Regions from separate parts of the Caldalkalibacillus uzonensis genome, predicted to be linked through region 1. Evidence: predicted binding sites of a transcription regulator. Region 1 holds the regulator's gene; the other holds the start of a gene.
What was found. Region 1 encodes LexA, which represses DNA repair genes until DNA is damaged. Its sites were predicted from a motif close to CGAACATATGTTCG; they were not measured.
Positions count from the first base shown of each region.

Region 2: uvrB (excinuclease ABC subunit UvrB) is a predicted target of LexA. The motif match lies at 6,811-6,824, and genes of this name have one in related genera.

Region 1 covers NZ_JAUSUQ010000001.1:146,611-154,503, reverse strand. Annotated here, with positions in the region: gene J2S00_RS00775 (DUF3307 domain-containing protein) at 1-347, shown strand, start outside; gene J2S00_RS00770 (hypothetical protein) at 465-701, shown strand; gene J2S00_RS00765 (D-alanyl-D-alanine carboxypeptidase) at 1,016-1,255, opposite strand; gene pdxK (pyridoxine/pyridoxal/pyridoxamine kinase) at 2,010-2,828, shown strand; gene J2S00_RS00755 (metal-dependent hydrolase) at 2,939-3,490, shown strand; gene J2S00_RS00750 (undecaprenyl-diphosphate phosphatase) at 3,558-4,388, shown strand; gene J2S00_RS00745 (GerMN domain-containing protein) at 4,578-5,216, opposite strand; gene J2S00_RS00740 (DUF896 domain-containing protein) at 5,241-5,477, opposite strand; gene lexA (transcriptional repressor LexA) at 5,691-6,320, shown strand; gene glnA (type I glutamate--ammonia ligase) at 6,371-7,672, opposite strand; gene J2S00_RS00725 (MerR family transcriptional regulator) at 7,781-7,893, opposite strand, start outside.
Region 2 covers NZ_JAUSUQ010000021.1:15,300-23,192, forward strand. Annotated here, with positions in the region: gene thiC (phosphomethylpyrimidine synthase ThiC) at 1-1,424, opposite strand, end outside; TPP riboswitch at 1,620-1,733, opposite strand; gene uvrA (excinuclease ABC subunit UvrA) at 1,853-4,714, opposite strand; gene uvrB (excinuclease ABC subunit UvrB) at 4,720-6,705, opposite strand; gene J2S00_RS18190 (glycerophosphodiester phosphodiesterase) at 6,910-7,653, shown strand; gene J2S00_RS18195 (zinc-dependent alcohol dehydrogenase) at 7,800-7,893, shown strand, end outside.

The DNA of each region.
Region 1 (7,893 bases):
CAAAGGACAAAACAGGGCCAATCATTGAGCAGCTCGGTCGGAATGAAGTTGCCGCAACAACTGAGATTTATGATCGTAGCGACAATTTTGAAGATCATCGCAAAGAAGAACTTAAAAGATATGGAAAAGTAATCGGAAATATTGAAAGGCTCATCATTATCTTTGCCATGCTCATCAATCAATATCAATTAATTGCACTCTTGGTGGCAATTAAGTCTATTGGACGCTTTAAGGAACTGAATAATAAAACAAGTGATTATTACATTGTCGGCACTTTTGCCAGTTTTTCAATCGCCTTTTTGATTGGTTTCATCCTTGTTTCCGTAAGAAGTATGCTCTTAGGGTAGGGACTATGAGTAAGGGATTAGCACTTTCTTGAAAGTAAAGCTGAAGAGGAATTAAATATCTCTAAACAAAAAATCGAACGTAAAATTTCAGAGCTTAAACAAATTAAAAAGTTGAACATGGAAGAAGATAATACAGTAGTAAGATACTTGTTAGAACAGTTACCTGAATATCACAAAAGATTAGAAGATGAATTGAAAATTTATTATCATTTTATAGAAGACGTAATAAATAAATTAAAAAATATTGAGTTTGTACTTAATGTTCAACCTATTAATATTAATATCAAACCACTCCAGGATGAGATATCACGTATAAATCATGAAAAACTCTCGAAGATCCAAAAGAAAAAATAGACAAATTAAAAAAACAACAGATATTTCTTGAACATAAGAAGTTGGCTAGTAGAGTAAAGGATAAGATTATGAAATATTTAAAATCACTCAAGTGGCATGAAAAATGTAGGAACGCAAAACTCCCGCGTCAAGCTTTAACAAATAGGATAACATTATTATTCATTAGTTTACATAATATATATTATCGGACTCAACTGAAAAGCTTTAAGTGGCCTTTATTTGGGGTCACTTTTTCCAAATTAATATTAATATTTGTTTTTTGCATTCCTAACTTTTGCGTTCTATGCTATTGGTCCAATCTAACTTCAGTTTTTTTATTCTAAGCTAAATTCAGCTAGGCGCAATACGATTTGATCTTCAATTTGTTTCATTTCGGATGAGTCTCCTGTAAAGTTATTGATCATAATTATTGAGAAAATCAGCCAGTGATCATCTCGGGTTGTCACATATCCAGATAGAGATGATTTTGTTGTTAACGCCCCGGTTTTAACGTGTACTTTTACCAACTGCCAATTTCTTTTAATTTTTAATAAGATGTTAACTGAGCATAACAAGTTGGATCCTCCACACTCACTCTGGCTCTATAAGCAGGGGCACCAAGCGGAATCTCTCCTTAAACTTTAATCAAGTTTTTATCATGCTCGTCACACAACAGAAATAATCTGGCGTGTTTCTTGTTTTGATGTATGAGCAAAGTTCAATATGTTTACATCCGGATAGACATCTACAATCACTGTTCCCGCCTGATATTTTTCATCCGGAGCCAAAGTGAGGGCAGAAACCTGAGCACCGGCCCAACCTGTTTCATTACAGGTATAAGGGAAATATCACCGTAGTGGGAGAACAGAATTTCGCCTGTGCCCCCTTCCGTATAGTAACTGCGGCGATTACATACTTCAAATGTGTTTCATAAACGACCATTATCCTTTCCAACTTTTTGGTTTTGTATAGAGTATCTCCAGTTAAAAATTTGAGTATTAATATTTAATTTTCTCTTTCCTTTTTCCTATGCTTTTTGTATAATAAGAACAAACGTTCTGGAACATATATTCCTGGAACATACGTTTTGTTTAGTGAGGAGGAAATTCAATGATTGAATGGAAGGGTTGCTTAGTTTCTCACTCTGGTTGGTGGCGTTAACAATTCTCAGTTTCATTTTTAAGGGGGAGACGGTTTCCGAATAAAACATAAAATCCCCCTCCTCCCCGTCCATTCCTCTTCTCCATTACAAACAATGGTCGAAACACGGATAGTCCAATGTTAAAATAATAATGATGCTAGAGTTTGGATACTAAAGGAGATGAAAGTATGGACACGAAAGTGTATAAAGCCTTGACCATCGCTGGCTCAGATACGAGTGGAGGAGCAGGCATCCAAGCCGATCTTAAAGCTTTTCAGTCCCGCTACGTATACGGTTTGACAGCACTGACCACAATCGTGGCACAGGACCCTGACCGCAATTGGTTCCATGCTGTCTACCCTCTTCCCGCAGAAACAGTGCAAGCACAACTAAACACGGTGCTTTCCGGCATTGGTGTTGATGCTGTAAAAACAGGTATGCTGCCGACCTCTGAAATCATCGAACTGGTCGCTGAAACTATTGACCGTCATCAACTTGACCGTGTTGTTGTTGATCCAGTAATGGTATGTAAAGGGGCTGACGAACCTGTTAATCCTGACGCTGCTGCCAGTTTAAGGGACGTGCTTGTGCCAAAAGCAACCGTTGTTACGCCTAATTTGTTTGAGGCCGCACAGTTGAGCCAACGCCCTGCTATTAATTCCATCGATGATATGAAAGAGGCAGCAACAATCATTCATCAATTAGGCCCCCGTTACGTAGTCATCAAAGGCGGAAAATTAAAAAATGATAAGGCAGTTGATCTTTTGTATGATGGCCAGTCTTTTGAACTTTTGGAGTGGGACCGGGTGGATACGGCATATACTCACGGCGCCGGTTGTACATTTGCAGCCATCATTGCTGCTGAGCTGGCTAAAGGAGCTTCTGTTAAGGTAGCTGTGCATCAAGCCAAAAAATACATTACACTGGCTATCCGTCAAGGATTTAAGTTGAATCAATATGTTGGCTCTATTAACCATCTTGCTCTAAATAATTCCTCACATGCTTGAAGCATTGCACAACATGCCAAACTGTTCAATCCACCCATGACACGGTAGCGTCAGGGTGGAATATTTTTTGTTTTGTCCATCAAAGTAAGTGGGTTGAAAGGAGATTCAGCTTGGTTGCCTCAACACATGAATCATTTGGCCTGATGTGGGGCCTGCTGACTATTATGTTTATGCAATCATCGGGTACGCTCCCTTTTACTGATCCTTTAAGTTATGGTTTTTTTCTCATTTTAGTGCTCATAGGCAGCATTTTTCCCGATATTGATAAATTCCGCTCCCGGTTAGGACGCAAGTTGTGGTTTCTGTCTGCCTTCATCAGTGTATTGTTTAGCCACCGTGGGTTCACCCATTCCCTGCTTTTTATTGTTATCATGGGAGTTAGCAGTTTGTGGGTTACACAGGCTTTAGATGTCCATCCTGTTTATGCGCTGGGTTGGACCCTTGGCGTTGCCTGCCATGTGGCAGGAGATTTTATGACCAAGGGAGGGGTGGCTTTATTATATCCTTATAAAAAACGATTTGCCTTTCCCCTCTCCATTCGAACCGGCAGCTTAACTGAACGGGGAATACTCTTTGTTCTTGTTATGATCAATCTCTACTTGTTTTTGTTACTGTTAACAAATATAAAACTGCCTGTCATAAATCTGTTTGTCGTTCCATAGAGTTGTGATAAAATGTGTTTTGTGTGACTAGTTTTGGTTAATTATGTTGGAAGGGAGACTCTTCTACATGTCATTACTTGAAGCGCTCATTTTAGGAATCGTTCAAGGCATTACAGAGTTTTTGCCCATCTCAAGTACGGCTCATATTGTCATTACTTCTTTGCTGCTAGATTTGCCGTTCCCAGGTCTGGTTATGGAGATCTTCTTACACTTGGCATCTGTGCTGGCTGTCATTATTTATTTCCGCCGCGATTTAGCCCAAATCATTACAGGATTTTTTGCTTTCATACGTTACCGTTCTCCTCATGATAAAGTTTCGTTTATATTCAGTATCTATATTATTATCGCCACGATGATCACTGGAGTGTTAGGTGTGATTCTGACCGATTTTATCGCAGAATCTCTAAAAACCCCCCCTGTTATTGCCATTTCATTAGTTGTGACAGGAAGTTTGCTTATTTTTATAGAACGTTTTCATCGCTACGGTAATAAAAATGAAGAAACAATGGGCTTAAAAGATACCTTTGTAGTTGCCTTGGGCCAAACGCTAGCCGTCATCCCTGGCATCTCCCGTTCAGGTGCCACTTTGGTTGCTGCCTTATGGACAGGATTAAACAGGGAAACAGCTGTACGCTTTTCGTTTTTGCTGGCTATTCCCGTTATTTTAGGCTCAACTGTATTACTGGTGAAAGACTTCGAACCGGGATTGGTTAATGAAATTGGTATTATCCCGTTGGTCATTGCTTTTATTGCTTCCTTTATCTTCTCCATCATCGGGATCATTTGGTTAATTGATTTCTTGAAAAAAAGCCGTCTGATTTACTTTGCCATCTATTGTTATATCCTGGCTGCCTTTGTTTACTTCTACCTTGATCGTTCACTGATTATTGATTTATAACTATGGTTAAAGAATACCCGACCGGCGGGCCGGACGTATACTTTACCTACGTGCGTAGGTCATCGTTTCCATACAATGATAACAATATAATTAGCCCAAAGAAAAAGCTGACTCTTTGTTGCGGAGCCAGCTTTTATTTCAAGCAAAAACATTTTTCGTCTAAGTCAGTATCCGGTGTTTTTGAATAACTTACTGGGTAGAATAGACTTCAGTATCTACCGAAATAGGTTCTTCAATACTGATATGACCAGCCAGTGTTTCTTGTTTTTCTCCATCAACCAATAATTGAATCTGTTCAATACCGTCGACTTGGGCGAATGTCTGCAACAGTGTTTGGATCGCAAATCCTTCTGCACTTGAACCAAAATAAACACCTTCATGCATGGATACATCGATAACTAAGGTCGAACCTTCCAATCTCATATCATTCAGACTAAAATTTTCCCACAGGGCAATGGCCTTATCTGTCTGTGGATGTTGTAAATGATCCCAAACGGCGCGCATTTTCCCCTCTTCGTCTTCAAACATCACTTCATGTTGCTCTTCGACTAATTCTAACAAGTCTTCATCCGTATAGTAAAAAGTCATGGTCACAATTTCACCCTGTTGTTCGTTATTGCCGTTCTCGGCTTCATCCTGTTCTTCTGTACCAGCTTCCTCTTCACTTGATTCGTTTGCTACAGTTTCTTCTTCTGTTTCCTGGCCCGTTTCTTCTGCATCTCCTGCTCCCGTTTGCGTATCGATTGTTCCCTGGCCACAGGCAGCCAAGACCAGTACCATCATACAAGCGGTGAAAAAGAGCAACTTCCGTCTGCTTTCTCTATTCATTTTGTCTGTTGCCACTCCTTTGATTTAATGTTGTTTTTTATATCTCTGTTGTTCTTTTTTCAACTTATCTGGTGTTACATCTCTTCCTGTTGGGTCAATCACTTTTAAACCCATTAAATTACTTTTGAATGAAGAACGGAAGGACTGGATATATTCTTGGCGCAGCTGAGCTTGCTCTTCCTTCTCCTCTGCTGTTAGCCCTTTTTGCTTTGCTTTTTGTGCCAACTGGTTAATCCGGTCTAGTTTTGCCTTGGATAGCATATCGATCCCCTTTGCTTAAGAATGTCCATATTATTACAGTAATACTTTTAAATGATTTCGTCAATCGATAATCCACATCACTCGAACTTACGTTTGTATTCGTCCCTTACATTTGATATAATATCTCATAAGTATACATAGTTAAAACTTACCATCTTCATTCGTCCAGTTTTCTTGTGTGCATTTTATTTCTTGGTATTGAGGTGAAAATTGATGTCCACATTATCCAAACGCCAAAAGCTGATCCTGGATTTTATTAAAAAGGAAGTGCGGGAAAAAGGGTATCCTCCATCAGTCCGTGAAATCGGTGAAGCAGTAGGATTGGCTTCCAGCTCTACTGTCCATGGTCACTTGTCCCGGCTCGAGAAAAAGGGATATATACGCCGTAATCCCACCAAACCCAGAGCCATTGAAGTTTTGGACGATGACATGCGCACCCAGCCTCAACCCGAATCGATTAGCACCACTTATGTGCCGGTGATCGGGAAAGTCACAGCGGGACAACCCATCACAGCAGTGGAAAATATTGAAGAATATTTTCCACTGCCAGATAAATTTGCCACTGACCCCAGTGAGTTGTTTATGCTCGTTGTCCAGGGTGACAGTATGATTGAAGCGGGTATCTATGACCGGGACTATGTCATTGTCCGCAAACAAAATTATGCTGACAACGGCGATATTGTCGTGGCTATGACTGAGGAAGATGAGGCTACTGTAAAACGGTTTTTCAAAGAGAAAAATGTGATCCGCCTACAGCCGGAAAACGCTGCACTGGAGCCCATCATCCTTAAAGACGTGACCATCTTGGGTAAAGTAATCGGGGTTTTTCGCCATATTCACTAAATAAACCGCAAAACGATGAGGGGAACAGCACTGGCTGTTCCCCTTCATTGTTAATATTGGGTCATGTATTGATCTCTTTCCCAAGGATGGACTTGAGTTCTGAACATATCCCATTCGATTTCTTTGGCCTCAACAAAGTGTGTAAAAGCATGTTCACCCAATGCATTGACGATCACTTCATCTTGTTTCAGCTCATCAATCGCTTCTTTTAATGTGGATGGTAAGCTTTCAATACCCGCTTCAGCACGATCTTGTTCATTCATGACATAAATATTACGGTCTGTGGCCTCTGGTAAAGGCAGCTTGTTCTTGATACCGTCCAAACCAGCGGCAAGCATGGCCGCCAGCGCTAAGTACGGATTGGCAGCAGGGTCAGGATTACGCAATTCCACACGGGTGCTCAATCCGCGTGAAGCAGGAATACGAATCAACGGGCTGCGGTTTTTGGCAGACCAGGCAATGTAGCACGGCGCCTCATAGCCAGGAACCAAACGTTTATATGAGTTGACAGTCGGATTGGTAATGGCAGCGAATGCTTTGGCGTGTTTTAAGAGCCCAGCCAAAAAATGCTTTGCAGTTTCACTTAAACCCAATGGATCGTTTTCGTCATAAAAGGCATTCTCATTGCCGCGGAATAAGGACAGATGGCAGTGCATGCCAGACCCGTTAATACCATAGATGGGTTTGGGCATAAAAGTGGCGTGCAAACCGTGTTTCCTGGCGATTGTTTTAACCACTAATTTAAAAGTTTGGATGTAATCTGCAGCTGTCACAGCATCAGCATATTTAAAGTCAATTTCGTGCTGGCCTGGCGCCACTTCGTGGTGAGAAGCTTCTATTTCAAAGCCCATTTTTTCCAGGGTCAATACAATATCCCGGCGGCAGTTTTCACCCAGATCAAGGGGTGCCAAGTCAAAGTAGCCACCGTCATCATTGACGTCCAATGTAGGTTCTAAATTTTCATTGGTCTTAAACAGGAAGAATTCCGGCTCAGGACCAACATTCATCGTTGAAAAGCCCATATCCTGAGCTTGTTTAAGCACCCGTTTCAATACGCCGCGCGGATCTCCGGCAAAAGGTGTACCGTCCGGATTATAAACATCACAAATCAAACGGGCCACCTTACCTTCATCCGTAATCCAGGGGAAGATCATCCAGGTATCCAGTTCAGGATACAGATACATGTCCGATTCTTCAATACGGACAAATCCTTCAATGGATGAACCATCAAACATCATTTTGTTGTCCAGTGCTTTAGGCAGCTGGCTGACGGGAATCTCTACGTTTTTAATGGTTCCCAACAAGTCCGTAAACTGGAGACGGATAAAGCGGACATTTTCCTCCTCTGCCATTCTTAAAATGTCATCTTTGGTGTAGTTCTTAGTCACAGCAGGTTCCCCTCCCTAGTGATGATGAATCTATTTTTAAAAAATAGAACACAGAAGAAATGAGCGAAAGGATCAGGACCGGAAAAAGCGGGACAATTCCCCTTGGATGAGGGACGCTTTTTCTTTTGATAAGCCGCTTAATAACTCCTGTTTTAGCAATCTGTGAACTTCTTCGTCTGTCAAGT
Region 2 (7,893 bases), on a different contig from region 1:
TAAGCGATGACACCTTCACGTACATCATCCTTGTTAGGCAAACCAAGGTGCTCCTTAGGAGTGACATAACACAGCATTGCAGTTCCGTGCCATCCGATAACTGCTGCACCAATAGCAGATGTGATATGATCGTAGCCGGGAGCAATGTCCGTTGTCAGAGGACCTAATGTATAGAATGGCGCTTCTTGGCATATGTCCATTTGTTTATCCACATTTTCTTTAAGCAAATGCAGGGGCACATGTCCCGGACCTTCTACCATAACCTGAACATCATATTCCCAAGCCATTTTTGTTAACTCACCCAGTGTTTCCAATTCTGCGAACTGGGCTTCATCGTTGGCGTCGGCAATAGATCCTGGCCGCAGTCCATCACCTAAAGAAACGGCAATATCATACTGATTCAGGATCTGACAGATCTCTGCAAAATGGGTATACAAGAAATTTTCTTCATGATGGGCTAAACACCATGCTGCCATAATGGAACCTCCCCGGGAAACGATGCCTGTCACCCTGCCTGCAGTCAGTGGAATATATCTTAACAGTACGCCGGCATGAATCGTAAAATAATCTACTCCTTGTTCAGCCTGTTCAATCAGCGTGTCCCGGTATATCTCCCATGTTAATGCTTCGGGTTTGCCGTTTACTTTCTCAAGGGCTTGATAGATCGGTACCGTACCAACAGGAACAGGCGAATTGCGGATAATCCACTCCCGGGTCGTGTGAATGTCTTGGCCGGAAGACAAATCCATGATCGTATCTGCTCCCCAACGAATAGCCCAAGTCATTTTTTCGACCTCTTCGGCAATAGATGAGCTGACGGCCGAGTTGCCAATATTGGCATTCACTTTAACATGAAAATGACGTCCAATGATCATAGGTTCACTTTCAGGATGATTAATGTTGACTGGAATAATCGCCCGGCCCCGGGCAACTTCATCCCGGACAAATTCTGGAGAAACCCCTTCACGCAAGGCCACAAACTCCATTTCTGGCGTAATGATTCCCTGCCGGGCATAATAGCGTTGTGTCACGATTTTGCCCTTCTTTGCCCGCAGCGGCTTTCTGGCCAAACCTTGAAGCTGATCACTGGCCTGCTTATGATCAACCGAACGATAGCCATTATCTTCGGGCTTTACTTTCCTGCCTTCATATTCTTCAACATCCCCTCTCTCCAAAATCCAATTTCTCCGTAGTGGAGGGAGCCCTTTACTGAGATCCACTTGCTGTTCTGGATCCGTATAGGGCCCGCTTGTATCATACACTCTGACAGAAGGATTTTTTTCTTCCCCCTCTGGCTTGATTGTCGGTGTTTGTTCAATTTCTCGCATAGGAACCTTAATGTCTGGTCTGGAGCCTTGTACATACACTTTACGACTGCCCGGAAATGATGGAATCGAAATACGTGGTTGAACATCTTTTACCATAATAAAAGCCTCCTTTTTAATTGTGGTGAAGGAGGACATGATCCGGGTCATTCAAGCTGACGGGCAGCACATCAGTATATGCTGGTCATCGTTTAAAACACTTTGCAGCAAGCTAAAAAGCCAGGTCCTGAATATGGACCCGGCTTGTGTTCATTCGGTCGCGCTGCCACAACCTCTCAGCACACTGAAACGTGCTGCATCCGCTGCTTACTTCCCCACGCTGGCATTACCCAGATCAGGTCCAAAGGGTTAAGGAACTTCATCGCGTTCCTTTCTCAGCCCGGCTCACAGGCACCCCTAGTAACAATATTATTAATTTTACACAAATGAGTATATCGCAAAAAGTTTGGTAATTCAACCCTATTAATAAAATCCGTGTGACCACCAATCAGTGTCACACGGATAAACGGTCGTACCCGATTTTATTATCATGTTTTCACTGTCTCTTTTTTGTTCATCCGCTGCCGGTCCCGCTCCAGAATGGGCCCTAGATAGCGACCCGTATAAGAGCGTTGGACACGGCTAATCTCTTCCGGCGTGCCGGTGGCCACAATCTCTCCCCCCCGGTCGCCTCCTTCAGGTCCCAGGTCAATGATATAATCGGCCACCTTAATGACATCCAGATGATGCTCAATTACCAGTACCGTATCTCCATTGTCTACCAGGCGCTGCAATACCTCAAGTAAGCGGCGGATATCTTCGATGTGCAACCCGGTAGTGGGCTCATCCAAGATGTACAAGGTACGCCCCGTGCTGCGGCGGTGCAATTCGGAAGCCAGCTTCACCCGCTGCGCCTCTCCCCCGGACAATGTGGTGGCTGGCTGGCCCAGGCGCATATAACCCAGGCCGACATCCTGCAAGGTTTGCAGCTTGCGCTTGATACGTGGAATGTTTTGGAAAAACTCCAGCGCTTCCTCCACTGTCATATCTAGCACATCAGCAATGGTTTTACCTTTGTAAGTGACCTCCAGTGTTTCCCGGTTGTAACGCTTGCCCTTGCACACCTCACAAGGCACATACACATCGGGCAAAAAGTGCATCTCAATCTTAATGATCCCGTCTCCCCGGCACGCTTCACAGCGCCCTCCCTTGACGTTAAAGCTGAAGCGTCCTTTTTTGTATCCCCTCATTTTCGCTTCATTGGTTTGGGCAAACACCTCTCGGATATCATCAAACACGCCTGTATAGGTGGCTGGATTGGAACGGGGCGTGCGCCCGATCGGCGACTGGTCAATATTGACCACTTTGTCCAGATGTTCTGTGCCTTTAATCCCCTGATGCTCACCAGGCTTTACTTTGGAGCGGTAATATTCCCGCATCAAGGCTTTAAGCAGTATTTCGTTGACCAGTGTGCTTTTGCCAGAGCCAGAGACGCCGGTTACACAACTGAGCACCCCCAGAGGCACCTTGACGTTAACATTTTTAAGATTGTTTTCCCTGGCCCCATGAATCTCCAGCCATTTGCCGTTGGGCTGGCGCCGTTCTGCCGGAAGGGGGATAAATTTTTTGCCGCTTAAATACTGGCCGGTCAAGGAGTTGGGATTGTTCATCACCTCTTCCGGTGTCCCTTGGGCCACCACCCGTCCGCCGTGGGCACCGGCTCCCGGCCCGATATCGATCAAATGGTCGGCGGCCAGCATGGTATCCTCATCATGCTCCACCACCAGCAAGGTGTTACCCAAATCACGCATCTGTTCCAGCGTGCGGATTAAGCGGTCATTGTCCCGCTGGTGCAAGCCGATGGAAGGTTCATCAAGCACATAGAGAACCCCCATTAATTTAGAGCCGATCTGGGTGGCCAGACGAATGCGCTGGGCTTCGCCCCCGCTTAAGGTGCCGGCCGAACGGTTCAGGGTCAGATAGTCCAGGCCGACATCCACCAGGAAGCCAAGACGCTCCTCTATCTCGCGCAAGATGAGCTGAGCGATATGTTGCTCCTTCTCCGTCAAGGTTAGAGAAGCGAAAAACTGCTTCGCTTCGGCCACGGACAGGCGGGTCACATAATCAATATTTTTGCCGCCCACGGTGACGGCCAATGCTTCGGGGCGCAGCCTGGCCCCTTTACAGTTTGGACAAGCCTTGTTGCTCATGTACGCTTCAAGCTGTTCACGAATATAGTCCGAACCTGTTTCCTTATAGCGCCGCTCCACCTGATGGACCACCCCTTCAAAGGGGACGTGCTGCTCACGGACCTGGCCAAACTCATTTTCATAGCGGAAATAGAAGCGCTCCCCATTACTGCCATACAACAGAAGTTCTTGTTGATTCTGTGGCAGATCTTTAAAGGGAACGTCACGGTCTATGCCAAAATGGTCACACACAGAAGCCAGCAATTGTTCGTAATAGGGCGAGCTTGACCCTTCCCAAGGAGCAATGGCACCCTCGTTAATGGACAGGCTCGGGTCAGGGATGACCAGATCCGGGTCCACTTCCAAACGGCTGCCCAGTCCGTCACAGTGGGGGCAAGCCCCATACGGACTGTTAAATGAAAACAGGCGGGGAGCCAATTCCTCCATGCTGAAACCGCACTCCGGACAAGCCAGGTTGGAGCTGAACAGCAATTCTTCCTCACCGATCACATCGATCAGCACTTTACCCTCGGCAATGTCCAGGGCTGTTTCAATGGAGTCGGCCAAGCGGGAGGCGATCCCTTCTTTGACAATGATGCGGTCTACCACCACTTCAATGGTATGCTTCTTATTTTTCTCCAGCTTGATCTCCTCAGCCAGATCACGCACCTCACCATTAACCCTGACCCGCACAAAACCCTGTTTGGCAATCTGCTCCAACAATTTGGCGTGCTCACCCTTACGCCCGCGAACCACAGGAGCCAGAATTTGCAGCTTGGTCCGTTCAGGATACTCCAAAATGCGGTCCACTATCTGCTCTACTGTTTGTGAGGTGATCGGGATGCCGTGCGTGGGACAATGGGGCCGACCGATGCGGGCAAACAGCAGACGGAGGTAGTCATAGATCTCGGTGACCGTACCTACAGTGGACCGGGGGTTACGGCTGGTCGTCTTCTGATCAATGGAAATGGCCGGGGACAAACCTTCGATGGCATCCACATCCGGCTTATCCATTTGTCCCAAAAATTGGCGGGCATAGGCGGACAGGGATTCCACGTAGCGCCGCTGCCCCTCGGCGTAAATGGTATCAAAAGCCAGTGACGATTTGCCTGAGCCGGACAACCCCGTCAAAACCACGAACTGGTTGCGGGGGATCGTCACATCAATGTTTTTCAAGTTATGCACCCTGGCTCCTTTGACATAAATGGATCGGTTACTCATCTTCATCATCCTTCCAATTCCGCTTTCATTTCCAGGATCAGATCACGCAGTTCTGCTGCCCGTTCAAAGTTCAGATCCTTAGCCGCAGCTTTCATTTCTTTTTCCAGCTGCTTGATCAAGGCTTCCTTCTCTTTGCGCGACAGTTTCTCCACTTTGGGGGTTGGCTGGTACGCTGTCCTATCTTCAATCACTTTAGTCGCCTCAATGACATCGTAGACCGGCTTCACAATCGTTTTGGGGGTAATGCCGTGTTTTTTATTAAACGCTTCTTGGATTTGGCGGCGGCGCTGGGTCTCTTCAATAGCGACGCGCATCGACTCGGTGATTTGATCCGCATACATGATCACATGACCGTTGGCATTGCGGGCGGCACGGCCAATGGTCTGGATCAGGGAGCGTTCCGAACGGAGAAAACCTTCTTTGTCCGCATCCAGTATAGCCACGAGAGACACTTCCGGAATATCCAGCCCTTCCCTCAACAAATTAATGCCGACCAGCACGTCAAACACACCCAGGCGCAGTTCGCGGATAATGTGCATCCGCTCCAGCGTTTTAATCTCCGAGTGGAGATAGCGCACCTTGATACCGATCTCTTTCAGATAATCAGTTAAGTCTTCGGCCATCTTTTTGGTTAAGGTGGTGACCAGCACCCGCTCATTCTTTTTCACCCGGCCCTGAATCTCACCTAACAGGTCATCAATCTGGCCTTTGATGGGACGCACATCAATGGTGGGGTCCAGTAAGCCGGTGGGACGAATGATCTGCTCCACCACTTGGGGCGTCTGGGCCAGTTCATAGGGGCCGGGTGTGGCCGAGACATACAGCACCTGGTTAATATGCTGTTCAAACTCTTCAAAGCGCAAGGGACGGTTATCAGCCGCTGATGGTAAGCGGAAGCCGTGTTCAATCAGCACTTTTTTGCGGGCATGGTCGCCGTTGTACATCCCTCTGATCTGGGGAATGGTGACATGGGACTCGTCAATCACGATCAGAAAATCATCGGGGAAGTAGTCCAGCAAGGTGAACGGAGGCGCTCCAGCCGGTCGTCCGGTCAGGTGTCTGGAGTAGTTCTCAATACCGGAACAGAAGCCCATCTCAGCTAACATTTCCAGATCGTAACGAGTGCGTTGCTCCAGGCGCTGAGCTTCCAGTAATTTGCCCTGGTCCCTTAATTCCTCCAACCGCTCCTCCAGTTCAGCCTCGATGCTTTTGATCGCCCGTTTCATCTTCTCTTCACGGGTGACGAAGTGGGAGGCAGGGAAAATGGCCACATGCTGCCGCTCCCCGATCAGTTCCCCGGTCAAGACATCAATTTCAGTGATGCGGTCAATCTCATCGCCAAAAAATTCAACCCTGATGGCCTGTTCATCCCGTGAAGCAGGAAAAATTTCCACCACATCACCGCGCACCCGGAACGTCCCCCGGTGAAAATTGACATCGTTGCGTACATACTGAATATCGACCAGTTTGCGCAACACCTCGTCCCGGTCCTTTTCCATGCCTACACGGAGAGAAAGCACCAGATCCCGGTACTCCTCAGGAGAACCCAAACCGTAAATACAGGACACACTGGCCACAATAATCACATCCCGGCGTTCAAACAGGGCACTGGTGGCCGAGTGGCGCAGTTTATCAATTTCATCATTAATGCTGGCATCTTTTTCAATATAGGTATCGGTGTGAGGTATATATGCTTCAGGTTGATAATAATCATAATAACTGACAAAGTATTCTACAGCATTATGGGGGAAAAGCTCTTTCAATTCACTGTGCAACTGGGCAGCCAGCGTCTTGTTGTGGGCAATAACCAGCGTGGGCTTATTCACCTTGCTGATCACCTGCGCCACAGTAAATGTTTTCCCTGTTCCCGTTGCTCCCAGCAGTGTTTGATGTTTCTGGCCTGCTGCAATGCTTTCGACCAATTTGGCAATGGCCTGGGGCTGATCCCCTTGGGGCTCATACCTGGATACCAGTTGAAAACGGCCTTCCACTTGTCCCATCTCCTTTTTAAGCACTCACTCACGTTATTGTTAGCCGAACACTGTCTTCAATGCTAAAATTATAGCATACTTGACGGTCACGGTGACAATAATAAGCGAATATACGTTCCTTTTATCCTAGTTAACTTTTGAAAAAAATGAACTGTCATCAGGGTTATATATTTTTATCATCGTACAAATATGAGGGGTGACACCATGTCAGTGAACACATTAATCTTTGCCCATAGAGGAGCAAAGGGCACCCATCCTGAAAATACCATGATTGCTTTTCAAACGGCCGAGCAGCAAGGTGCAGACGGTATCGAGCTTGATGTTCAACTGAGCAAAGATGGTGTGCCTGTTGTTATTCATGATGAGACTGTGGACCGCACCACCAATGGCAGCGGCTGGGTCAAGGATATGACTTATCAAGAGCTGCAAACATTGGATGCAGGAAGCTGGTTTGATCCCTCCTTCACTGGACAACGCATACCCACATTGAATGAGGTGTTAGCATGGGTCCGGGATACGCCGTTACTGATTAATATTGAGTTAAAAAACGGCATTGTACCTTATCCCAATCTGGAGCAGATCGTCATTGATCTGGTTCACCGCTATCAACTGGAAAAGCGTGTTATCCTCTCTTCGTTCAATCATTACAGTTTGGTGGACATTCACAGATTGGCCCCCCATTTGGAAACGGCCATTTTATATATGGAAGGATTATATGAACCTTGGCATTACGCCAGGCGGATCGGGGCCAGCGCCCTCCACTGCTATTTGCCTGCCGCTGTACCGAAGATGATTGAAGAAGCTAAACGGGCGGGTATGCCTTTACGGCCTTTTACTGTGAATCGGGAGGAAGATATCAGCTCCTTGATGCAGGCCGGTTGTGCTGCCATTTTTACCGACTGGCCTGAAAGAGCCCGCAACATCCGCCAAACGTTGTCCCACTCTTAACTGGAAAATGCATGCTTTCAGCGCCATGATTGTTTCGACATTTCCCGGGAAAAACATCTCCTTTTCGTCCCTTTTACAGTTTCACAGATTACACAGACAACATATTGACAAAAATAGGGACTAGAAATGTAATGCAGGAGGTTCACATGAAAGCTATCGTCTATGATTTTTCTATCCCTAAATATGTGGCTGCGAAAGGATTGGGTAGATACATACCCTCTCTCTATTACGGAAAACCAT